Regions from separate parts of the Pantoea sp. X-Soil-TKNS-1211 genome, predicted to be linked through region 1. Evidence: predicted binding sites of a transcription regulator. Region 1 holds the regulator's gene; each other region holds the start of a gene.
What was found. The regulator CRP, encoded in region 1, controls carbon source genes, mostly activating them, when cyclic AMP is high. The targets are predictions, from matches to a motif close to ATGTGANNNNNNTCACAT.
Positions count from the first base shown of each region.

Region 2: the regulator CRP is predicted to act here: its motif matches at 3,667-3,684, upstream of AC6I8W_RS01740 (YjcB family protein).
Region 3: the regulator CRP is predicted to act here: its motif matches at 1,180-1,197, upstream of udp (uridine phosphorylase).
Region 4: the regulator CRP is predicted to act here: its motif matches at 5,065-5,082, upstream of AC6I8W_RS11000 (sugar transporter).

Region 1 covers NZ_AP035953.1:4,014,609-4,020,653, reverse strand. Annotated here, with positions in the region: gene AC6I8W_RS19030 (YhfG family protein) at 1-64, shown strand, start outside; gene AC6I8W_RS19025 (putative adenosine monophosphate-protein transferase Fic) at 54-647, shown strand; gene AC6I8W_RS19020 (aminodeoxychorismate synthase component II) at 689-1,264, shown strand; gene argD (bifunctional acetylornithine/succinyldiaminopimelate transaminase) at 1,352-2,572, shown strand; gene AC6I8W_RS19010 (YccS/YhfK family putative transporter) at 2,574-4,649, opposite strand; gene crp (cAMP-activated global transcriptional regulator CRP) at 4,708-5,340, opposite strand; gene AC6I8W_RS19000 (OsmC family protein) at 5,643-6,045, shown strand, end outside.
Region 2 covers NZ_AP035953.1:391,062-397,106, reverse strand. Annotated here, with positions in the region: gene AC6I8W_RS01760 (NCS2 family permease) at 94-1,443, opposite strand; gene AC6I8W_RS01755 (glutathione S-transferase family protein) at 1,786-2,451, opposite strand; gene soxR (redox-sensitive transcriptional activator SoxR) at 2,501-2,977, opposite strand; gene soxS (superoxide response transcriptional regulator SoxS) at 3,061-3,489, shown strand; gene AC6I8W_RS01740 (YjcB family protein) at 3,795-4,076, shown strand; gene AC6I8W_RS01735 (ATP-grasp fold amidoligase family protein) at 4,130-5,080, opposite strand; gene AC6I8W_RS01730 (oligosaccharide flippase family protein) at 5,089-6,045, opposite strand, start outside.
Region 3 covers NZ_AP035953.1:225,281-231,325, forward strand. Annotated here, with positions in the region: gene metE (5-methyltetrahydropteroyltriglutamate--homocysteine S-methyltransferase) at 1-130, shown strand, start outside; gene AC6I8W_RS00995 (dienelactone hydrolase family protein) at 173-1,009, opposite strand; gene udp (uridine phosphorylase) at 1,310-2,071, shown strand; gene AC6I8W_RS01005 (tetratricopeptide repeat protein) at 2,147-3,412, shown strand; gene rmuC (DNA recombination protein RmuC) at 3,498-5,012, shown strand; gene ubiE (bifunctional demethylmenaquinone methyltransferase/2-methoxy-6-polyprenyl-1,4-benzoquinol methylase UbiE) at 5,088-5,846, shown strand; gene ubiJ (ubiquinone biosynthesis protein UbiJ) at 5,859-6,045, shown strand, end outside.
Region 4 covers NZ_AP035953.1:2,299,095-2,305,139, reverse strand. Annotated here, with positions in the region: gene rhaB (rhamnulokinase) at 1-165, shown strand, start outside; gene AC6I8W_RS11030 (L-rhamnose isomerase) at 149-1,405, shown strand; gene rhaD (rhamnulose-1-phosphate aldolase) at 1,417-2,259, shown strand; gene rhaM (L-rhamnose mutarotase) at 2,249-2,563, shown strand; gene AC6I8W_RS11015 (TetR/AcrR family transcriptional regulator) at 2,613-3,260, opposite strand; gene AC6I8W_RS11010 (hypothetical protein) at 3,257-3,439, opposite strand; gene bhsA (multiple stress resistance protein BhsA) at 3,531-3,788, shown strand; gene AC6I8W_RS11000 (sugar transporter) at 3,831-5,015, opposite strand; gene cybB (cytochrome b561) at 5,200-5,742, opposite strand; gene AC6I8W_RS10990 (hypothetical protein) at 5,854-6,045, opposite strand, start outside.

The DNA.
Region 1 (6,045 bases):
GGCCATCACGCTTGAACAAGCCGGTGAGCGGCTGACCTCGCTAAGGAGGCAATATGGCGGATAATACTTTGGCGGTACGCGATCCCTACCTGTGGCATAACGACAGCGTGCTGAAAAATCGTCTGGATATTCACGACAGCGTCCAACTGCGTAAAGCCGAGCTGGCATTCAGCGCTGCACGGCTTGGCACGCTGGAGCTGGGGCCGCGGCGCACCGGCATGCCGTGGTTGTGTCATATTCATCGCACCCTGTTTCAGGATCTCTACAGCTGGGCTGGTGATCTGCGCACGGTAGATATCTGGAGCGATGAGACGCCGTATTGCCACTGCGCGTACATTGAGAAAGAGGGGAATAACCTGATGAGCGCGCTGGCAGAGGAAGAGGGGCTGGCCCATCTGGCGCAGGATGAATTTGTTGCGCGTCTGGCACATTACTATTGCGAGATTTACGTGCTGCATCCGTTCCGTGCCGGGAATGGTCGTGCGCAACGCATCTTCTTCGAGCAACTGGCGCTGCATGCTGGTTATTTGCTGACGTGGGATAAACTGGATCGTGATAGCTGGCGAGAGGCAATCCGCGAGGCGGTCAGCGGCGATTTAACCCTGCTGAGTGCGCAGTTTGCAAAAGTGGTAAGCCCCGCCCGGTAAAATGCGTAGAATAGCGGCGGTTTGACCTGCCTGAGGGCGCTATGCTGCTGCTAATCGATAATTACGACTCCTTCACCTGGAATCTCTACCAATACTTTTGCCAATTGGGCGCTGACGTCAAGGTGGTGCGCAACGATGCCATCACCCTCGACGAAATGGAGGCGTTGCCGCTCACGCATCTGGTGATTTCACCGGGTCCCTGTACGCCGGATCAATCTGGCATCTCGCTGGCAGCCATTCGCCACTTTGCTGGCCGTTTACCGATTCTTGGTGTGTGCCTCGGCCATCAGGCGATTGCCCAGGCGTATGGCGCGCAGGTGGTGCGCGCGCGTCAGGTGATGCATGGCAAAACGTCGGCAATTCAGCACAACGACCGTGGCGTATTTCACGGACTCAATAATCCGCTCAACGTCACCCGCTATCATTCGCTGATTGTGGCGCGCGCTACCCTGCCTGATGAGTTCGAGATCACCGCCTGGAGCCTGCGTGATGGCGAGCCGGACGAGATCATGGGATTCCGCCATAAAACGCTGCCGCTGGAAGGGGTGCAATTTCACCCGGAAAGTATCCTCAGCGAGCAGGGGCATCAGCTGCTGGCGAATTTCCTGAAGACTTAAGTTGTGTTTGCCTTTGTGTGATTTTTTATGCATATTTTGTGATTATAATTTCACGTCAGCTCAACAAGTAATCCGATGAGGTAGGCAATGGCAGCAGAAAAGCTAGCGGTAACCCGGGAAACGTTCGATAACGTTATTTTGCCTGTTTATGCACCCGCGCAGTTTGTGCCGGTGAAAGGCAAAGGTAGCCGAGTCTGGGATCAGCAGGGCAAAGAATATATCGATTTCTCTGGCGGCATCGCGGTGACTGCGCTGGGCCATTGTCATCCGGCGCTGGTGGAGACGTTGAAAACCCAGGGTGAAACCCTGTGGCACACCAGCAACGTGTTCACCAATGAACCGGCGTTACGCCTGGCGAGCAAACTGATTGCCGCGACCTTTGCTGAGCGCGTGTTCTTTGGCAACTCTGGTGCTGAAGCCAACGAAGCCGCGTTTAAGCTGGCACGTTACTACGCCTGCAAAAAACACAGCCCGTTCAAAAGCAAAATCATCGCCTTCCATAACGCCTTCCACGGACGCACCTTGTTCACCGTGTCGGTTGGCGGTCAGCCGAAATACTCCGACGGCTTTGGCCCGAAACCGGCTGATATCGTGCATGTTCCCTTTAACGATCTGGCGGCGGTAAAAGCGGTGATCGACGATCACACCTGCGCTATCGTGGTTGAGCCGATTCAGGGCGAAGGCGGTGTGATGCCTGCTACGCCGGAGTTTATGCAGGGTCTGCGCGCTTTGTGTGATGAGCACAACGCGCTGTTGGTATTGGATGAAGTGCAGAGCGGCATGGGCCGTAGCGGCAAGTTGTTTGCCTATGAACATTACGGCATCACCCCGGATATCATCACCACGGCGAAGGCGCTGGGCGGCGGTTTCCCGGTGAGCGCGATGCTGACCACCAATGAAATCGCCTCGGTGATGGCACCAGGCGTACATGGCACCACCTACGGCGGTAACCCGCTGGCCTGTGCGATTGCCGAAACTGCCCTCGATATCATCAACACCCCTGAAGTGCTGGAAGGTGTTGAGTCACGTCGTCAGCAGTTTGTCGAGGCGTTGAAAGCGCTGGACAGCAAATTTGACCTGTTCACAGATATTCGTGGCAAAGGTTTGTTGATTGGTGCAGCGCTGAAGCCGCAGCATGCCAGCAAGGCGCGCGATATTCTGCATGCCGCTGCCGCCGAAGGTCTGATGATCCTGACTGCTGGCAACGAGGTGATCCGTTTTGTGCCGTCACTGGTGATTGAACCGACCGATATCGCAGAGGGTATGGCGCGGTTCGCGGTAGCCATCGAGAAGGTGTTGGCGGCGTAACTCAGTTTTTCACCCGTAGTCCGGTCAGCCAGCGGCCATGATGCGGTCGCTGGCTCCATGCCAGAGAAGAGATGGTGTGCATCACGTTCAGATGTTGCAGAATGCGCTTCACGTGCTGCTCGACAATCGTCACCGCCCCCTCATTGATGTTTTCCGGCGCTTCCAGAATATTGCTGTCGTTAGCGGGGCCGTCATGCTCCAACCGCTGCTGGCAGCGCTGTAACGCGATTTCACAGGATTGCAGATAACGTTCCGCCAGCTTGGGTGTCAGCATGGTATGCTCGCGCGCCAGGATGGTCATGGCGTTGATATGTTCGACGATAAACTGGCTGTGCGTCACCCACAGCCGCATATCCTTCAGATACTGGGAGTTAAAACCTGGCTCGGTCATCGCCTGATTTAGCGAGTTAAACATCGCGTTATGCGCTTGGTTGACATTGATACGTTGATAGGCCAGCTTCTCCGGTGATTGCTCCGGTCCAAGCAATAGCTGCATGGCTTCCTGATCGGCTTCCAGCGCATCGTGTGCGTTCTTACGCAGCAACCCGCTTTGCCACTGTGGCCACAGCCAAATCATGCCGCCAAAGGCAATCAGACACCCCATCAGCGTATCCAGCATGCGCGGCAGCAGAAATTGTGCTCCATTGAGCGACAACAACTGGAGCGAATACACCGCAGTTACCGTGAAACCAATCATCGACCAGCCGTAATATTTGCGCGTCACCAGATAGCTGGCGAGGGTGATCGCCAGCATAAACAACAGGGTGATGGTTTCCGGCACGGCAAGCCGCAACGAGGCGGCAGCAATCAACAATCCGGCAAAGGTGCCGAGCGCACGGTGTTGAATCCTCACCCGCGTGGCGCTGTAGCCATTCTGGCTGACGAACATGGTGGTCATCAGAATCCAGTAAGGTTTGGGGATATTGAAGAACAGCGCCAGCGAGCTACCAAACATCAGCATCACGGCAAAACGTGCAGCGGTGCGTAAGGCGGGTGATTTCAGCGACAGATAGCTGCGCAACGCCGGAAAAAATGGCAGACGCCGTTGGCGGTCGGCCATCAGATCACGGGTATACAGCGGTTTCTGGGTGCGCAACACGCGCGCAATGCGGCTGAAGTGATACAGACAGAAGTTACCCACCGGATTATCCGGGTGCTGGCGGGCAATTTTTTCCAGCGCCCCCAGCTGCTTATCCATTTGAAACCGTTCCGGCAATTGGTGATACAGAATGGCATCAGCCAGCAGGCGCAGACGAGCCGAGATGACTTTGGCATTCCAGCGAATCACCGCCTCGGCATGGCTCTGTTCCACCAGCTTTTGCACTTCTTCCGGCTGATGCAGGCTGACGGAGATGTGTTCTTGCAAATCGAGCGCCACCTGAAAGGCGCGCGTCAGGCGTTTATGGCTGTTATCACGGCTGGCCGACAACATATGCATCTGCTGATAACAGGTGGTGATCAGATCGACCGCTTTCTGCTGGCGTGCCAGCAGCGGCGGCAATGCTTTCTCCGGGTCAGTCAGCTGCGTCAGCAGGGTATACTTGGCATCGCAATAATCCGCCAGCTCACGGTACAGCAGGCTTAGCGACTCGCGCATTGGCTGCTCTTTCCACAGCCAAAACCAGAACCAGTTAAACAGCCCGTACCACAAGGTGCCACCGATATAGAGAAGTGGTGGCACCCAGACAGGCATGCGTCCCACCAGGCTCAGGGTAAAGATGGAGGCGATCAGTGTGGCGGGTAACAAACGGCCATGCAGCGGGCTGATCTCACCGGTCACGCCCACTAACAACGGCAGCACCAACAGAATCAACGGCAGAGGGACGTGATAATCCGTCAGCCATTGAATCAGAAAGCTGCCGGTCGCAAACAGGGAACCGCCAATAATCAGGCGTTTAAAGAAGCGCTTATGCGGCGTATCGAGGCCAGCGATGTTGCAACAGGCGGGTACTAAGGAAAACAGCAGGCCTTTTTGCAGGTCGCCAAACAGCCAGCCGAGAGCCACGGGCAGGCACAGCACCAGCGTTTGCCGCAGGGCGTAGTTAACTTCGGGATGATAGATGATTCGACGCCACATCAGCTCATCGCAGACAAAAACGGCGCGATGCTGCCATCACGCCGTGGGTGAGAAGAAATTAGCGGGTGCCGTAAACGACGATGGTTTTACCATGTGCGGAGATCAGGTTTTGATCTTCCAGCATTTTCAGAATACGGCCAACTGTCTCACGTGAGCAGCCGACGATCTGACCAATTTCCTGACGGGTGATTTTGATCTGCATCCCGTCCGGGTGGGTCATGGCATCAGGCTGTTTGGCCAGATTGAGCAGCGTCTGCGCAATGCGACCGGTCACATCAAGGAAGGCAAGGTTGCCTACTTTTTCTGATGTCACCTGCAGGCGACGTGCCATCTGCGCCGAAAGACGCATTAAAATATCCGGGTTTACCTGAATCAGCTGACGGAATTTTTTGTAGGAAATTTCAGCCACTTCGCAGGCAGTTTTAGCTCGTACCCAGGCACTACGTTCCTGACCTTCTTCAAACAGGCCAAGCTCGCCGATGAAATCCCCCTGGTTGAGATAGGAGAGGATCATCTCTTTGCCTTCTTCATCTTTGATCAGTACCGCAACGGAACCTTTCACGATGTAGTAGAGCGTTTCCGCTTTCTCACCCTGATGAATCAGGGTGCTTTTGGATGGATATTTGTGAATATGGCAATGGGACAGGAACCATTCGAGTGTAGGGTCTGTTTGCGGTTTGCCGAGAACCATTCGCTATTATCCTCTGTTGTAATCGTGCCCAAAACACAGGGGGCAGTTTTCCCTGTCAGGCGGTGAAATCGTAGAGCGCTTCCTGTAAAGGAAAATTATTCGGGTGGACTCTTAAGCCAGGCTTCTGATTCTTCCCGCCTTCGTCTATTGCGACGAAAATATTTTCAGCACTGTTTGTAGCACAGCTTTTGCTAGCTGTCTTCTGTTGTCTCGCTTCAGCAAAAGGGCGATTAGTCTGGATTGCTGTTTCTCAGGTGAAAGCGTACTCTGGCGGCAAATCAGCCGATTCAGGAGAAAGAATAATGCAGGCACGGGTTAAATGGGTGGAAGGGCTTACCTTTCTCGGAGAATCCTCATCAGGTCACCAGATATTAATGGATGGCAATTCGGGCGACAAAGCACCGAGTCCGATGGAGATGGTGCTGATGGCGGCAGGCGGTTGCAGCGCGATTGACGTAGTGTCCATCCTGCAAAAAGGGCGCAACGATGTGGTGGATTGTGAGGTAAAACTCACCTCCGAACGTCGTGAAGAAGCGCCACGCATTTTCACACTTATCAACCTGCATTTTATTGTCAGCGGCAAAGCGCTGGGTGATAAAGCGGTGGCGCGGGCGGTTGACCTGTCGGCAGAAAAATATTGCTCGGTGGCGATTATGCTGGGTAAAGCAGTAGAAATCACCCACAGCTACGAGGTTATCGAACTCT
Region 2 (6,045 bases), 730 kb from region 1:
GGAAAGTGTAAAACAAAATGCCGCACGACTGGGAAACCGGTCGTGCGGCAAAGCAAGGAAAGCGAATAATTCGGATTTCAGGAAAATATCAGGTCAGATGGCCCAGCCGCCGGCGTAGAACGCCACCAATGCCACAGCAATCACCACCGTACCAAAATTCAGCTTACGCCATTCACCGGCAAACAGGCGACCAATCACCAGTGCGGCGAAGCCAAGCATAATGCCGGTGACGATGTTGCAGGTCAGCACAATAAATACCGCCGTCAACAGGCCAGACATGGCATCGACGAAATCTTTAAAATCGATTTTCGCCACATTGCTCAGCATTAACAGCCCGACATACATCAGCGCCGGTGCGGTGGCATAGGCTGGCACCAGATACGCCAGCGGCGACATAAACAGAATCACCAGGAACAACAGACCGACCACTACCGCCGTCAGACCGGTTTTACCGCCCGCCGCCGTACCGGCCGCCGATTCGATATATACCGCCGCCGGAGAGGCACCCACCAGACCGGCAAACAAGCTGCTGACCGAGTCGGTCGTCAGGGCACGACCGCCATTAATTATTTGGCCGTCTTTATCCAGCAGATTGGCCTGACCGGCCACCGCACGGATGGTGCCGGTGGCATCAAACACCGCCGTCATCACCAGCGCCAGTACCGTCGGCAACACTGCCGGTTTCAGCGTGCCCATAATATCGAGGCTGAACACCAGCGACTGACCGCTGGCATCTTTCAGGCTCGGCATGGCAAACAGCCCCTGATATTTCACCGCAGGATCGAAAATCAGTCCGACAATCGAGATCGCCACAATGGTCAGCAAGATGCCACCGGGAACACGACGTTTTTCCAGCCCGAAGATCGCCGCCAGGCCCACCAGCGCCATAATCACCGGGAAGGAGGCAAAGTGGCCCAGTTCAACCGGTAGACCTGCCGCTGGGTTTTTCACCACCAGCCCGACGCTGTCAGCCGCGATCAGCAGCAGAAACAGACCGATACCGATACCGGTGCCATGCGCGATACCCATCGGTAAGTTACGCAGAATCCACGCCCGGATGCCGGTAACGGAAATCAGGGTAAACAGCAGGCCCATCAGGAACACCGCACCAAGCGCCACCGGTACGCTGATGTGCTGGCCGAGCACCAGGCTAAACGCGGTAAACGCTGTCAGCGAGATGGCGCAGCCAATCGCCATTGGCAGGTTGGCCCACAGCCCCATGATGATCGATCCGAAACTTGCGACCAGACAGGTGGCGACAAACACCGCCGTCGGGGAGAAGCCCGCCTTACCGAGCATCCCCGGCACCACAATGACGGAGTAGACCATCGCCAGGAAGGTGGTTAACCCCGCCAGCACTTCCTGACGCACGCTACTGCCGCGTGCTGAAATTTTGAACCAGCCGTCCAGTTTTCCACTGGCCGGGCGAGATTCGCCAGACATAATTAATCCTCTGCATTTTTTGTGTTGTGAATGGCCGCACGACTGACGTTTGCCTGCCAACCTGGTGCACGTTTCTCCAGCGGAGAAACAACGCAAACGTTTACGTAGTCGTGTATTTCTGGTCGTAAAAGGGGGAACTCAGAAAAAAGGCAAACGATTATCCGGTGATTGGCCTGAGATTTTCAACTGCTAATCCACATGGATACAGGATAATCCTCATTGCATAACAGAAATGCAACGGTGTTCCGCTGCTCTGCCGCAGCGGAAAAGACTGGAAATTATAGGAATTTTTCTGCCGATTTTCGTTGCGCAATCAGACGATAATCAGTTTGCGCAACATGATTAATGGCTGAAATTAATCGGGCCGCCCTGCTCAATCGCCCGTTGCCAGGCCGCTCGTTGTTCCAGCCCCTCCAACCAGAGCTGGCTGGCGGGCATGTCACGCAGCCCGGTGCGGGCACGCATCGCCAGCAACGGAAAACTCATCTGGATATCGGCGATGCTAAAGCGATTACCGGCAAAGTAAGCATGCTGGCTGAGATGCTGTTCAATCACATCGCCATGCAGCGTCAGTTGCTTGTTCAGCCAGGCTTTCTGGATACCGGCGCTGAGTGCTTTACCGGCTGGGCGCAGCAGCCAGGGCACGGGCTTCTTGCCCAACTGCCCGAAAACCAGTTTCATCACCAACAACGGCATCAGCGATCCCTCAGCGTAGTGCAGCCAGTAACGTGCCGCAATCTGCGCGTCTTCATCGGACAGTTTCAACCGATATTCGACGTCATATTTTCCTTCCAGATATTCGAGGATCGCCCCGGACTCGGCCAGCACACGATTGCCATCGGTGATCACCGGGGATTTGCCCAACGGATGGACTTTCTTCAACGAGTCCGGTGCCAGCAAGGTGCCTTCACGTTGGTAACGTTTGATCTGATAAGGCACTGACAGCTCTTCCAGCAGCCACAGCACCCGATGTGAACGAGAATTTTCAAGATGGTGAACGGTGATCATCATGGCTTCCTGACCAATGGTTGGACCAGCAAGTATAGATGATGTCGCCTTAGCGTTTCTGCTCGTCCTGTTGCGGATCGAGCAAAACAGCCCCTGAACCTTGCTCGCCCAAACGGTCACCGGGGTTACGCAGTGGGCAGTCACGCATCGACAAACAACCGCAGCCAATACAACCATCGAGGTCGTTGCGCAGCCGCGTCAGCGTTTCAATACGTTTATCCAGTTCTTCACGCCAGTGCTGCGTCAGCGCATCCCACTCCTGGGTCGACATGCGTTTGTTGGCCGGTACATGCATCAGGCTGTCGCTTACCGTAGCGAGGGGAATACCGATGCGCTGCGCGATTTTAATGATGGCCACCCGGCGCAGCACATCACGACTATATCGCCGCTGATTGCCGTTATTACGCGTGCTGGAGATCAATCCTTTGGTTTCGTAAAAGTGCAAAGCCGACACCGCCACACCGCTGCGCTTCGCCACTTCACCCGGTGTCAGCACCGGTTTCGGGTAGTTGCGTTCTTTTTTCATTTGGCTCTTTACCTCAAGTTAACTTGAGGAATTATACTCGCTCCCCATTGAAACTTCGAATCTCTACTCAGAAGGATGTGGCTATGATGCAAGAGGAAATCATTCATTCACTGACTAACTGGATCGATCAGAATCTGGATAAAACCCTGTCGATTGATGAAGTAGCGGCAAAATCAGGTTATTCCAAATGGCACCTGCAACGTATGTTCCGTACCGTGACGAAACAAACGCTGGGGGGTTATATCCGCGAACGTCGCTTGACGCTGGCCGCCGAGGCACTGCGTCAGACGCAACGCCCGGTATTTGATATCGCTATGCAGTACGGCTACGACTCACAGCAAACTTTTTCTCGCGTGTTTCGCCGTCAGTTCTCACAAACGCCCACCGCGTATCGCCACACCATGCGCCGCCAGGCCATGATTCAGCGCCCACGCCTGGTGAGCTTTGATTGCAGCGAGAATATGGCCAGCTTTACCCAGCGCACCACCGGCGAGTGCTGCCCGGTTCGCTAACCCTGCCTGCGCGCCCCGAGCGGGCGCTCCCTGCCTTGCCTAAAAACGCGCAATAAATCGCGCCGCCACCTCTCATGCGTCATGCCTTATTCGCGCGATTCTTCTGTCGATATCGATAAAATTTTTTCTACCATACCAGGTATAAATTTTGTTCAAACTTTCAAATCGGGTGATATAATGTGACCCAAGTCACAGTTTAATGCGTAGTTTGACGGCCTGAAGGGCCTCCCTGACCTTCCTTCTCTGCCGCCAGTGATGTCCGTCGAATGTCAGGGATGTTACTGATTCATAGAGGTTCGTTGCAGATGGCTACTTTAACCACCAGTCTTATCGTTATGCGCTGGGAATTGCTGAGCGCGGTAATGATGTTTTTCGCCAGCACCCTGAAAATTCGTTTTCGTCAGAATAGCCACCATGTGATGGCACTGATGTGCGGTGGAATCGGCTTGGGCATGTCCTGCTGGTTTGTTACCGGCCTGATGGGGATCACTCTCAGCATGGAGAATCTGCATAACTTTATGGAAATTTCCAAAAATGCGTTTGTCGAGGTGATGAGCCAGACGCCAGCGGACTGGCCAATGCCTTAATCGCTTCCAATAAAAAACCCCGCGATGCGGGGTTTTTTATTTGCTGTGTGATTTCAAACTTTCTTCAATACGGCCGGGATGCTGACATCCGTTACCGTTCCACCCGGTGTCTGCGCACCAAAGCGGTCCTGAATCCACATATCACCCATCATCTGATTGAGTCCACGATCCAGCCCGGTGACCATCCCAGCACCTGGGGTAAAGGTCAACTCACCAAAGTAAACCTGCTGCTCGTGGATATACCAGTCAACGCGCACATAATCGAAATCACTTGCCAGTTTCTTACTCAGCACTAAGGCATGTTGCAACGCAGCCATTTGCGACGAAATATCCAATCCGGTATCACGAATCTTGTGGTAGGCCTCGTTTAAATTGTTAACATAAAAATTCATAGAAAGTAATGGATTACAGCGATTGTAAATCACCTGAAGTACATATTCGAAGTTACCATCGCGTTTATTAAACATATGGAACTTGTAATCAATCGGCGCAGTTTTCCCATCACCAATGTATTTTTCTACCAGAATGCGTGGCTTGATGTACCGGTAATGAATCTCACGCGCCTCATCCGCATAGTCTTTTTTCAACCAGGTTTGGCATTTGCTGATGATCTGCTGCTTCTTCAACGCATCTGGTTCTTCCAGCAGAATTTCGACCATATTCGAACCGTGATTCGGCTTGATCACCGTATTCTTCCAGCTTGCCATCGTATGCAGTGTATGGGGATCGCCAGTTTCATACACCAGCGGAATCAGATACTCACCACCCACCTTCTCAGCAACGTAATCACGCACCGAGTATTTATCCGACAGGCGACCATAGTTCTGATAATCGCCATAGACAAACTTGCGATACAGCACCTTCTCGTTAAACACCTTAGGCTGGCGCAAATTGGGTAGCCGACGAAACCTACGGAAGTAGTACAGACGGTCCTGGTAAGCCCAGGGCATTTTTTTGATGAAATACCGCACACTTCGTCTGAGTTCATCTTTCAACTTGAGCATATCTAACCTCATTTGTAGGTTTTGTAGTTGAGCGAGGAAACTTGAATCTTAAAAATGGCGCCCTTTCTGAAGAAGTAATTCATTACCGTAAGGGACAGAAGTTCAGTAATGAAAACGCTCCAGGCGGCCCCCATGATGCCGTAGCCTTGAATCAGCCACCACGAAAGCGGCAGGCTGATGGCCATCAAGCTAATAATTTTTCTGAGCAGATAGTTAAATCCTCCTTCCTTGACCATATAGCGATACGCCACTGTTCCCATTGCTGAAAAACTGGACGCTATCGACAACACCGTAATAAGACTCCCTGACTGCGTGTATTCGTGACCGTATAAAGCAATGATGATTTTTTCACCACACAAGGCGATGACAAGTAACAAGAGCAATGAAACACCCAAAACATAACCATTCAGGCGCGCCGTCAACTTATTGGCAACGTCACCGCGCTCCCGGAAAATTTCTGAAAAGCTGGACGTGATGATGGCCAGTGGAATGAAGGTCCACGACGCCGATATGGTGTTGGCGGCCGCGAACAAGCCAAGCTCACGCGCCGAAGCAATCCCCACCAGAAACATCTGCGCGGTTTTCACCTGTACCGAGATAAAGATGCTGGAGATCGCCAGCGGCAGGCCGGCATAGAGCAGATAACGCAGATAAGGGCCGCGTTTGTTACGTACAGGTGCCTGCTCCTGATTTTCGCGGTAAAAGTTGTAGCGTTTTATGGCATAGGGAACCAGCGTCACCACCACAATCGATAACGTCAGCCAGATCGGGCTAAGTCGCAACCAGGCAATGGCAAAACTGAGTGAGAAGCCAAGCAGCAGGCCAATTGAATTCGCAATGGTATTGAGCCGGGAAGCGAGGCGCGCGTTGTTATACACGCTGAACGTGTCCTGCGTAACGAATACCGAGGCGATAAACGAGGCCAGGGCAAACGCAAGGAAGTTTTCCTGCATGTTGTACCAGAC
Region 3 (6,045 bases), 560 kb from region 1:
GAGTATCCCGGAACAACGTCTGTGGGTGAACCCGGATTGCGGTCTGAAAACCCGTGGCTGGACGGAAACCCGTCAGGCACTGGCGAACATGGTCATCGCAGCGAAACACCTGCGCGGTGAAACGGCGTAATCGGGTGTTGGCACTTTGGGGCGCCCAGGCGCCCCTTTTTTATTACGCGTCAGGTGCTACGCCATACTGTTGAAACCACGCCAGCATGCGCGCCCAGCCATCTTTGGCGGATTCAGCGTGATAGCTCGGACGATAATCAGCGTTGAACGCATGACCTGCCTCGGGATACACCACAATCTCCGCTTTGGCATTGGCGGCATGTAGCGCCTGGCGCATCAGCTCAACGCTCTCCAGCGGAATTCCTTCATCCTGACCACCGTACAGGCCCAGCACCGGCGCATTCAGGTCAACCGCAATATCAATCGGGTGCTTCTGTTGCTTCAGCGTCTTATCACCCACCAGACGGCCATACCAGGCGACTGCCGCGCGTACCTGCGGATTATGTGCGGCAAACAGCCAACTGATGCGACCGCCCCAGCAGAAACCGGTAATCGCCATACGACGAATATCACCGTCGTTGCGCGCGGCCCAATTGGCGACATGGTCGAGATCGGACAATACCTGTGAGTCCGGCACTTTACTCACCAGCTCTTTGAACAGGGTAGGGATATCGGTGTATTCGCTCGGATCGCCCTCGCGGAAATAGAGTTCCGGTGCCACTGCGAGATAACCCTCCAGCGCCAGGCGACGGCAGATATCACGGATGTGCTCATGCACGCCGAAAATTTCCTGCACCACCAACACCACCGGCAATGTCCCTTGATACTCTTTCGGGCGGGCATAAAACGCGGGCAGATTTTCTCCCTGGCTGGGTACGGAGGTCTCCCCGGCATGGATCGCCTCGCTGTGGGTAAGGATGGTGCTGCTGGCGGTCGGTTGGACGGCGAGGGCAAAGCCGCCGGTTGCAGATTTTTGTGCCATATTGTCTTCGGTTTTCATTGTTCTCTCCATGCTGGCAAGTGCGCAATCACGTAACTATAGCCTGGCCGTGGAGGCCGGGCGGGTGTAGGTTTCAGAGGGGATACGCATGAATTCTTCTTCTCTATTAACACCGCCGCCTGGACTTACACAGCACCGGATGTAGCAATTCAGAATGGCAGACTATTAATGTGTGACATAAATCACAAAATTATTCTCATATAATGTAATTCTCATTATTTATAGTGAAATTACTCACATATTTATCCCGCATGCTGACGTAAAGTGGCGCGCATATCCCTTATCTACCAGGAGTCTGTTATGGCCCAGTCTGACGTTTTCCACCTTGGCATCACCAAAGCCAGCCTGAAAGGAGCCACACTGGCCATCGTTCCCGGTGACCCGGAGCGCGTGAAGAAAATCGCGGCGTTGATGGACAACCCGCAACATCTGGCGTCGCATCGTGAATTCACCACTTATCTGGCGGAGTTGGATGGCAAACCGGTGGTGGTGTGCTCTACTGGCATCGGCGGGCCATCTACCTCGATTGCGGTCGAAGAGCTGGCACAACTCGGCGTACGGACTTTCCTGCGCGTGGGAACCACCGGCGCGATTCAGCCGGACATCAATGTCGGTGATGTACTGGTCACCACTGCGTCAGTACGCCTGGACGGTGCCAGTCTGCATTTCGCACCGATGGAGTTCCCGGCGGTGGCGGATTTCACCTGCACCACGGCGCTGGTGGCGGCGGCAGAAGCTTGCGGCGCGAAAACCCATATCGGTATTACCGCGTCGTCAGACACCTTCTATCCGGGCCAGGAACGCTACGACACCTTTTCCGGGCGCGTGGTCAGCCGTTTCCAGGGATCAATGCAAGAGTGGCAGCAGATGGGCGTCCTCAACTATGAGATGGAATCCGCTACACTGTTAACCATGTGCGCCAGCCAGGGGCTGCGAGCCGGTATGGTGGCGGGGGTCATCGTGAATCGTACGCAGAAGGAGATCCCGGATGCGGCGACCATGAAACAAACCGAAAGCGATGCGGTGAAAATTGTTGTCGAAGCTGCGCGTCGGTTAATGTAGCGCGCCCGGCAGCGGGGCAAAGTCCGCTGCCAGTTAAGGATGCGTGCAAGTTCAGCGGATTACTGAGAGTCTTTTATGCGCAAAACTGTTGCTGTTCAACGTCCGGCCTTTATGACCAATCCTGCTGCGCTGCAATCGCGTGTCGAAGGCGCGGCAGCGCGCTTTCGCCAGGCAATGGCGGCAGCGGATTACCCTGCCGCCCGTCGCTGCTGTGAAGAAGTGCTGCGTGTGATGCCGCATAACATGCAGGTGTTGAGTGACTACGCGCTGACGCTGATGCGCACCGGTGATTACCACAAATCGTACAAAACCTACCAGAAAATCTATCAAGCCCCCGCCGACCAACGGGCGCAGGCGTCTGAAACCTGGCTCGATGGCCTGGCTGAAGTGTGTGGCTGGCTTAACAAAGCGGATGAGGTGGCGCGTTACGGGCTGGAATCGTTGCAGCAATCTGATGCGAAGTTCAGTACCGGGCAGAAATACCCGTTTCCGACTGAGGTTCCTCCTGCCTTTGCTGCCAGCAACCCGCTGGAAAACGTCATCGCTTTTAGCCTGTATGGCAACCAGCCGCGTTATTGTGAAACCCTGATCAAAAACGTTGAGGTGGCGCGCGAACTCTATCCGGCGTGGACGTGCCGTATTTATCTGGATGACAGCGTACCGCAGCATGTCTGGCAGCGTCTGAAGCAGCCCAACGTGCAGCTGGTGGACATGTCAGAGGAAAAAACCGTGTTCCCAACGCTGTGGCGTTTCCTGGTGATCGATGATGCCAGCGTGAAACGCTACATCGTGCGCGACGCCGATTCGCTGCTGTCCGAGCGCGAAGTCGCGGCCGTCGAAGCCTGGCTGCATTCGCCGTATTGGTTCCACCATATGCGCGACTACTTCACTCATACCGAACTGCTACTGGCAGGGATGTGGGGCGGTTGTCATGGCGTATTTAACCAGGTTGAACAGCAGATACGTGATTTCATCGCACAGTATCAGGGCAGCGAACGTTTCACCGATCAGTATTTCCTGAAACGGGTGCTGTGGCCGACGGTACGCGACAGCATCCTTAATCACGACGATATTTTCCGTTTTCATCATGCCCAGCCGTGGCCTGCGCATCCCCCGATCCGCTGGCAGACGGACAAGTTTCATGTCGGCAGCAATGCCGGATTCTCCAGCATGACGGGCAAAGCCAGCGTGCTGGATGCCGAGTGGCAGCAGGTTGAACTGACCTATGCCGGGCAGAGCTGGAGCTACCCTGCCAGAGTGCGCAACGGCGAATGGGAATTGCCGATGCCTTTTTTCCTGATTGAGGCGTGGAAAGCGGGCGAGCTAAAGGTGCACGCGTAATAAGCCGCCATCCGGAAAAATTATCTGGACATTCATACAGTGCGCCTCTACCTTTTCCCTCAGCGAGACGATCCGCGGGGGAATTATGGATCAGCAACTTATCATCATCAGCGGTGCGTTGGCGCTGGCCGGTTTCGGCATCGGCTGGATTGTGGCGCAGATGCGCGCCGGTCATCAACAGGCCAGCTTCTTAACGGAGCGCCGCTTACTGGAAGAGGCGCAACAGCGTCAGCAGCAGCAACTGGAACTGGCACAGCAACAAGTACAGCAGCGCGAACAGGAGTTGCGTCAGTTACACGGCACCCTGAGTGGCGCACAGGAGCGTCTGCAACAACTCGATTACTGGCGTGGTGAAAGCGAGCAGCTTAGCCGCGAATTGCGCAACCAGCTGGAAGTGAACAGCGCGCAGGAAGCCGAGTTACGCGAAGTGACCATCCGCCTTGAAGAGACGCGCTTTGCCGCCGAGGAGAAGCAGCGTCTGTTGACCAATAGCGAACAACGCCTGAGCGCGCAGTTCGAAAATCTTGCCAATCGCATTTTTGAAAATAGCGGTCGCCGTGTTGATGAACAAAACCGTCAAAGCCTGAACAGCCTGATCGGTCCGTTACGTGAGCAACTGGACGGGTTTCGACGTCAGGTGAACGACAGCTTTGGCCAGGAAGCACGCGAACGTCACACGCTGGCGCATGAGATCCGTCAGTTGCAACAGTTGAACGCGCAGATGGCGCAGGAAGCTGTCAACCTCACCAAGGCATTGAAGGGCGATAACAAAATTCAGGGCAACTGGGGTGAGGTGGTGCTCAGCCGGGTGTTGGAGGCTTCTGGCCTGCGCGCAGGGCACGAGTATGAAACCCAGGTCAGCGTACAGCTGGAATCGCAGGGCAGGATGCAACCGGATGTGATCGTGCGTCTGCCGCAGGGCAAAGATGTAGTGATTGATGCCAAAATGACGCTGATCGCCTATGAACGCTACTTCAACGCCGATGATGAAGCCACGCGCGAGCAGGCGATTCAGGAACACGTCAACGCAATGCGTGGTCATATTCGCCTGTTGGGGCGAAAAGATTATCAACAATTGCCCGGTTTACGCTCCCTGGATTATGTGTTGATGTTTATCCCGGTTGAACCGGCCTTTTTGCTGGCGATTGATCGTCAGCCGGAGCTGATCAGCGAAGCGTTGCAGCAGAACATTATGTTGGTCAGCCCCACCACCTTGCTGGTGGCGTTGCGCACCATCAATAATTTGTGGCGTTATGAGCATCAAAGTCGTAATGCCCAACGCATTGCTGACCGCGCTGCGCGCTTGTATGACAAGATGCGGCTGTTTGTCGATGATATGAGCGGTATCGGCCACAACCTGGATAAAGCGCAGCAAAGTTATCATCTGGCGATGAAAAAACTGGCAGAGGGACGCGGTAACCTGATTGCGCAGAGTGAAGCCTTCCGTTCGCTGGGTGTGGAGATTAAACGTCCGATTAATCCGCAATTGGTGGCGCAGGCGCAGCCGGATGAGTCTGATAATGATTGGGCCGATGACGACGAGCCTGATGAAAAAGCAGCAGATTCTTCCGCCGCTTCCCTGCGACGCATCAACGAATAACGCGCCGGTCGCGTGCCCGGGCAGCGCAACTCTGATACACTTCGGCAAGTATTGTTTGTGGAACAGGTAAAACCCATGGCAGATGAATCACAGCAGGAAACTACCCACTTTGGCTTTCAGACCGTCGCGAAAAGCGAAAAGGCAGATAAAGTCGCCGACGTGTTTCACTCCGTAGCGGCAAAATATGACCTGATGAACGATCTGATGTCGTTTGGCATCCATCGTGTCTGGAAGCGTTTCACCATCGACAGCAGCGGCGTACGCCGTGGGCAGCGCGTGTTGGATCTGGCCGGTGGGACCGGCGATCTGACGGCAAAATTTTCGCGTCTGGTGGGGGAGACTGGCCAGGTAGTGCTGGCGGATATCAACAGCTCGATGCTGAAGATGGGCCGCGAAAAACTGCGTAATCTCGGCATTTCCGGCAACGTCAGCTATGTGCAGGCCAACGCCGAAGCGCTGCCATTCCCGGATAACTATTTCGACTGCATCACCATCTCTTTCGGTTTACGTAACGTGACGGAAAAAGAGAAGGCGCTGGCCTCGATGTTCCGCGTGTTAAAGCCAGGCGGACGCCTGCTGGTGCTGGAGTTCTCCAAACCGCTGCTGGAACCGCTCAGCAAAGCCTATGATGCTTACTCGTTCCATATTCTGCCGCGCATTGGTCAACTGGTGGCGAAGGATGCGGAAAGCTATCGCTATCTGGCGGAATCCATCCGTATGCATCCCGATCAGGAAACCCTGAAGGCGATGATGAACGACGTTGGTTTCGAAAATACCACCTACTTCAACATGACTGGCGGCATTGTCGCGCTGCATCGCGGCTTTAAGTTCTGACAAATCATGGCCATGACTTTCACTCCTTTGATTACCGGCGGTCTTGAAACCGCCCTCAATCGTGTTTTGTACCGCGATCGCAGCCTGAAAGCCGCGCGCCAGCGTCTGGCGGGCAAGGTGCTGATGCTGCGCTTGCAGGAACTCTCTTTCCCGCTGGTGCTGGTGTTCAGCGAAAACCAGCTGGATGTGCTGAGCGACT
Region 4 (6,045 bases), 1.7 Mb from region 1:
CTCGGAGAATTACGCGATGTGGCGGATCTGCGTCGTTGCATCAGCCAAAACTTCCCGTTAGAAAAATTTGCCCCGCTTAACAACAGCGCTTTTCGTGCCAGCCTGGCACGCTTCGCCGCGCTGAGCCAACCCGCTAAGGAACTTGCTTATGACAAAGCTGATTGAACAGGCCTTTGACCTGGCGAAACAACGTTACGCTGCGATTAACGTCGATGTGGAACAGGTAATGACGCAACTGGATGGCATTCCGGTGTCGATGCACTGCTGGCAGGGGGATGACGTTCGCGGATTTGAAAATCCGCAGGGCGCGCTGACTGGTGGTATCCAGGCCACTGGCAACTATCCTGGCCGGGCGCGTAATGCTGAGGAGCTGCGCGCCGATCTGGACCAAGCTCTGTCACTGATCCCTGGAGCGAAACGCCTCAACCTGCACGCCATCTACCTGGAGAGCGATAAGCCGGTGGAGCGCGATGCCATCGAACCAGCCCACTTCAGCAACTGGGTAGAATGGGCGAAAAACAACAAGTTGGGACTGGACTTCAACCCGACCTGTTTCTCCCACCCGCTGAGCGCTGATGGCTTTACCTTATCTCACGCGGATAAGGGGATTCGCCAGTTCTGGATTGATCATTGCAAAGCCAGCCGCCATATTTCTGCCTTTTTTGGCGAGCAGTTGGGGACGCCTTCAGTGATGAATATCTGGGTGCCGGACGGGATGAAAGATCTGACGGTGGATCGCCTGGCACCGCGTCAGCGTCTGCTGGCAGCGCTGGACGAGATCATCAGTGAAAAACTCAATCCGCAACATCATATCGATGCGGTGGAAAGCAAGCTGTTTGGTATCGGAGCCGAGAGTTATACCGTGGGTTCCAATGAATTTTACCTCGGCTACGCCTGTAGTCGTCAGACGGCGCTGACGCTGGACGCGGGCCATTTCCATCCGACCGAAGTGATCTCCGACAAGATCTCTACCGCCATGTTGTATGTGCCGCGTTTGTTGCTGCATGTCAGCCGTCCGGTGCGCTGGGACAGCGATCATGTGGTGATTCTGGATGATGAAACTCAGGCGATTGCTCATGAGATAGCACGCCAGAAACTGTTCGACAAAGTACATATCGGCCTCGACTTCTTTGATGCCTCGATCAACCGCATTGCCGCCTGGGTGATTGGTACGCGCAATGCCAAAAAAGCGTTACTGCGCGCCTTGCTGGAGCCAACCGATCAGCTGCGCCAACTGGAAGCCGCAGGGGACTACACCGCGCGCCTGGCGCTACTGGAAGAACAGAAATCGCTGCCGTGGCAGGCGGTGTGGGAGGCCTGGTGCCTGCGCCATGATGTCCCGGCCGACGCCAGTTGGCTGAGCGATGTCCGTCACTATGAACAACAGATTCTGGCTCAACGATAAGGGACACCACCATGCAAAGTATTCTTTCTTCTGCGTTTGTACAGGGAATGGTTAAAGCGACCAGCGATATGTGGCTGAAGGGCTGGGATGAGCGCAACGGCGGCAACGTTAGCCTGCGGCTGCTGCCGGAAGAGGTGCAGCCTTATGCCGCCGACTTCTACGCTGAACCGCGCTGCATCGAGTTGAGCAAACCGGCACCGGCACTGGCGAACGACTGGTTTTTGGTGACCGGTTCCGGCAAGTTCTTCCGCAATGTGCAACTGGATCCGGCTGACAGCCTGGTGCTGTTGCAGGTGGATGACAAAGGATTGTCGTACAAAATCTACTGGGGCTTGAGCAATGGCGGGCTGCCGACCTCAGAGCTGGCAGCACATTTCCAGTCGCACAGCGTGCGCAAGCAGGTGAGCAACGGTGCCGACCGCGTGATTATGCATTGTCACGCCACTAACTTTATGGCGCTGAGCTACGTGGTAGAGCTGGATGCAGCACGTTTCACCCGCCTGCTGTGGGAAGGCAGCACCGAGTGTTTGGTGGTGTTCCCGGACGGCGTGGGGATTTTGCCGTGGATGGTGCCGGGCACCGATGGTATCGGTCAGGCCACGGCAGATGAGATGGCGACCCATAGCCTGGTGATGTGGCCGTTCCACGGCATTTTTGGTGCCGGGCCGACGCTGGATGAAACCTTTGGCCTGATCGACACGGCCGAGAAGTCGTCTGAGGTGGTGGTGAAAGCGCTGTCGATGGGCGGCATTCGGCAGAGCATCACCACCGAGCAGCTGATTGCATTGGGAGAGCGTTTTGGCGTGCATCCCTGGCAGGCGGCTTTGCAGGTGGAGCGCGCCAATGTTGCGTAGAGCCTTTGTGATGCAGGTGCACGCGGATTGCCATGACGAGTATCTACGCCGTCATTCGCCCATCTGGCCGGAACTGGCTGCGACGCTCAAGGCGAATGGAGCGAGCAATTACGCTATCTGGCTGGATGCCGAACGCAATTTGTTGTTTGCCAGTGTTGAAATAGAGTCGGAAGCCCGCTGGCAGGCGGTGGCGCAAACAGAGGTTTGCCAACGCTGGTGGGCGTCGATGAAGGATTTGATGCCGTCAAATCAGGATAACAGCCCGGTCAGCGCGGAGCTAAAACCGATGTTTTTCCTGCCTTAACATACCCGTCACGGCGCGTTTTATCGCGCCGCGACGTCAGGTGTTTCAGCTAGTCAATGGCGCAATATCCCGCCAGCGCAGGCCAGATTGCCATCTGCGTATCCACAATCTGTTCTAAATCCTCGCGACTTGCGCCTTCACGGGCGCGCACCGACATGCCCTGCAACACGCAGGCGAGGAAGCTTGCCAGCGTTGCGGTATTGCTGCATGCGGGTAATTCACCGCGTTGCTGGCGTGCCGCGAGAAACTGTTGCAACGCATGCTCCTGCGCGTGATGCTGCTGTTCCAGCATGCGCGCCACCTCTTCAGAACTGGCGGACAGGGCGCTGGAGGTACAGATAAAAAAGCAGCCAGCGGGTTTATCGCATTCGGTGAAACAGGCGGCGGTGGCGCGAAAATATGACTCGATCGCCGTCTTCACATCCAGCGCGGCATCGTTCAGCACTGCATTACGTTGCGCGCTGAACCTCTCGATATAGCGCTGCATCGCCGCTTTAAACAGGCCTTCTTTGTTGGCAAACTCCGCGTACAGCGTTGGCGCTTTGGCACCGGTCGCGCTGACCAGATCCGTCAGTGAGGTGCCTTCATAGCCGTGCGCCCAGAACAGCATCAGGGCTTTATCCAGCGCATCATCGCGATCGAAGACTTTCGGTCTGCCACGACTTTTACGCAGGGTCGGTTCAGTTATCTGGCTCATAAATCCTCACCACAGCTCAACATGCTTATTAAATTACCGATCATTAAATTAATATGCAACACCACTTTGTCCGTTTGTGCCTTCGCGGGCAAAATCCCCTGAATGGTAAAGTCCAGAGACGCGCTGAAGCCCATACTTACGCCACTTCCCATTAAAATAACGACCGTTAATAAAATCATTGACGCGAGTCCGCCTTTGGATTTAGTATTTATTTAACGGTTGTTAATTAAATGGCGACCCACCCAATTTCATCTGCAAAGAGAGACGATCATGAAAAGCATTAAACTGACCCTGGCCGCTGTGGCCCTGTCATCAATCGCATTTGGTACTATGGCGGCTGACCTGGTAAGTGAAGCGCCGGCTAATCAACAGCAAATCGGTGTGGTAAGCGCATCAGGTAGCACCGATTTAACCTCGCTGGAGAATCAACTGGCGGAGAAGGCCAGTGCTGCGGGAGCAAAGTCTTTCCGCATCACTTCGACCTCTGGCAACAACAACCTGCATGGCACCGCAGAGCTTTATAAATAGGAAGGGGCAGGCTTCAGATAGCTTCTATCTGAAGCCCCTTTTTTAACCGTTGGAACGTAACTGTGGATAACGACGGAAGATATAGATACACCAGAACAACGCCACCAGGCCGATCAACCCACCAATATTGCCCACATCCGCCATGTTTAAATGCAGGCTAACTTGATTACCGAGCAGCGCACCGGCACCAATGCCGATGTTATAAATGCCGGACATCAGTGACATGGCAACGTCAGTTGCATCCGGTGCCAGCGACAGCACCCGGACCTGCATTGCCAGACCAATCATCATCATCGCCATGCCCCAGAAAATACACAGCGTTGCAATCGCGGCCGGGCGTACGGCGGCAAATATCAGCAGACCCATGCACAAGGTGATCACTGCAATCGCGGCAATCAACAGCGCCGAGGGATATTTATTACCCAGGGTGCTGAACAGCACGCTACCGATGATTCCCGCAGAACCAAACAGCAGCAACAACAGCGTGGTGAAGTTTTCCCCGGAGTTGGCGACGACCTGCATAAAGGGTTCGATATAGCTGTAAGCGGTGTAATGCGCTGTCACCACAACGGTGACCAGCAGATACATGCTAACCAGCGCCGGGCGACGAAATAGCATCGGTACGCTGCTGAGCGAACCGGTATGTTCACTGGGCAGGCGTGGCAGAATGCGTGCGAGCAGCACCAGCAACACCAGCGCAGACAATCCAATCATGCCGAAAGTAGTACGCCAGCCAAGATACTGACCGACGATACGCCCAATCGGCACGCCCAACACCATCGCCAGCGCGGTGCCGGTTGCCAGCATACTCAGCGCCTGGGTTTTTTTGCCTGCCGGAGCGACACGAATCGCCAGCGACGCGGTAATGGACCAGAACACCGCATGTGCCAGCGCGATACCGATACGGGAAAGTACCAGCGAAGTGAAATCCCAGGCGACCGATGAGAGCACATGGCTGGCAATAAATAGCACAAACAGAATCGACAGCAGCAGACGACGTTCAATATTGCGCGTCAGCAGCATCAGCGGTAGCGACAGCAGCGCCACTACCCAGGCGTAGATGGTCAGCATGATGCCGACATCCGCAGTTTTCATCGCATAACTGGCGGCGATATCGGACAGCAAACCAACCGGGACAAATTCGGTGGTATTGAAGACAAAAGCGGCAATGGCCAGCAACACGACGCGTAGCCAGGCCGTTTTACGGGAGACGGTGGTTGATTGCATGAATTTCAGATCAGTCAGGCGGCAAATTAGGGGCGGAAAGCCCGATGTGAAGTGACCTTCGTCACAAATTATGCCTATTGTGGAGGATTAATACGCAGAGGGAAACCGTCTAACCGTATTTTATTGCTGAATATTTTTTATCGCTAAGGCTCCGGTTAATAGCCTGAGGTTATTAAGAAATTCGTTACGAGCTGCGTTTACGTGTTGGCATCATACGGATGAGGGTGTTGTCCTTCAGGATATAGTGATGCAACAGTGCGGCGACGGCGTGCAGGCCAATCAGCCAGTAGCCGAGTGGGGCCAGGGTTTCGTGCCAGCCGATCAGCGTGTCGGCGAGGTCAAAATTCGGGGTGCTGCTCACTGGCATCGCCAGGCCAAAAACCTGCCATGGCCGACCATTGAGATATTTCGACGTGACGCCGAGGATGGGTAATGCCAGAAACAGCGCGTACAGCAGGAAATGCATCAGATGGGCGAGATTCTGTTGCCAACGTGGCGGTGCGGGAATGATGTCTGGTGAGGTATGACGATGGCGTAACCCGGCGCGTACCAGCATCAACACCCATACTGAGACGCCACAGCTGAAATGCGTCATCATCATCAGGCTGCGGGTTAACGAACCACGGGCCGCCAGGCCACGTAGTTCAATGGTGGTATAGGCAATGGCGATCAATAACAGGGTGAGCCAGTGGAGGGCGATTTGTGACGTTGCGTATTTTTCACGCATGAGCGTTCTACCTGAAGCAATGTTGTTGGTGTCTAACATAGCGAAATGTCGCAGGAAAACTTAACAAAATGGCGCAACGTCGCGGTCCAGCTCAGATCCGGAATATCAGAGTCAGGCCATGTGTTTTAGTGCCACGCTATGCTGGGAGGTCAGATTTTTTTTTACGCCAACCGGACAACAGTGTTCGCAACCCAGCGCGGAAGGATAAAACTTACGCGCCTGCTGAATCGCGGCATTAGCGGTGTAAAAAGTACCAAGAAAGCGTCTTGCTGCATCCGGCGGAAGGAAAGGACACCCATTGGC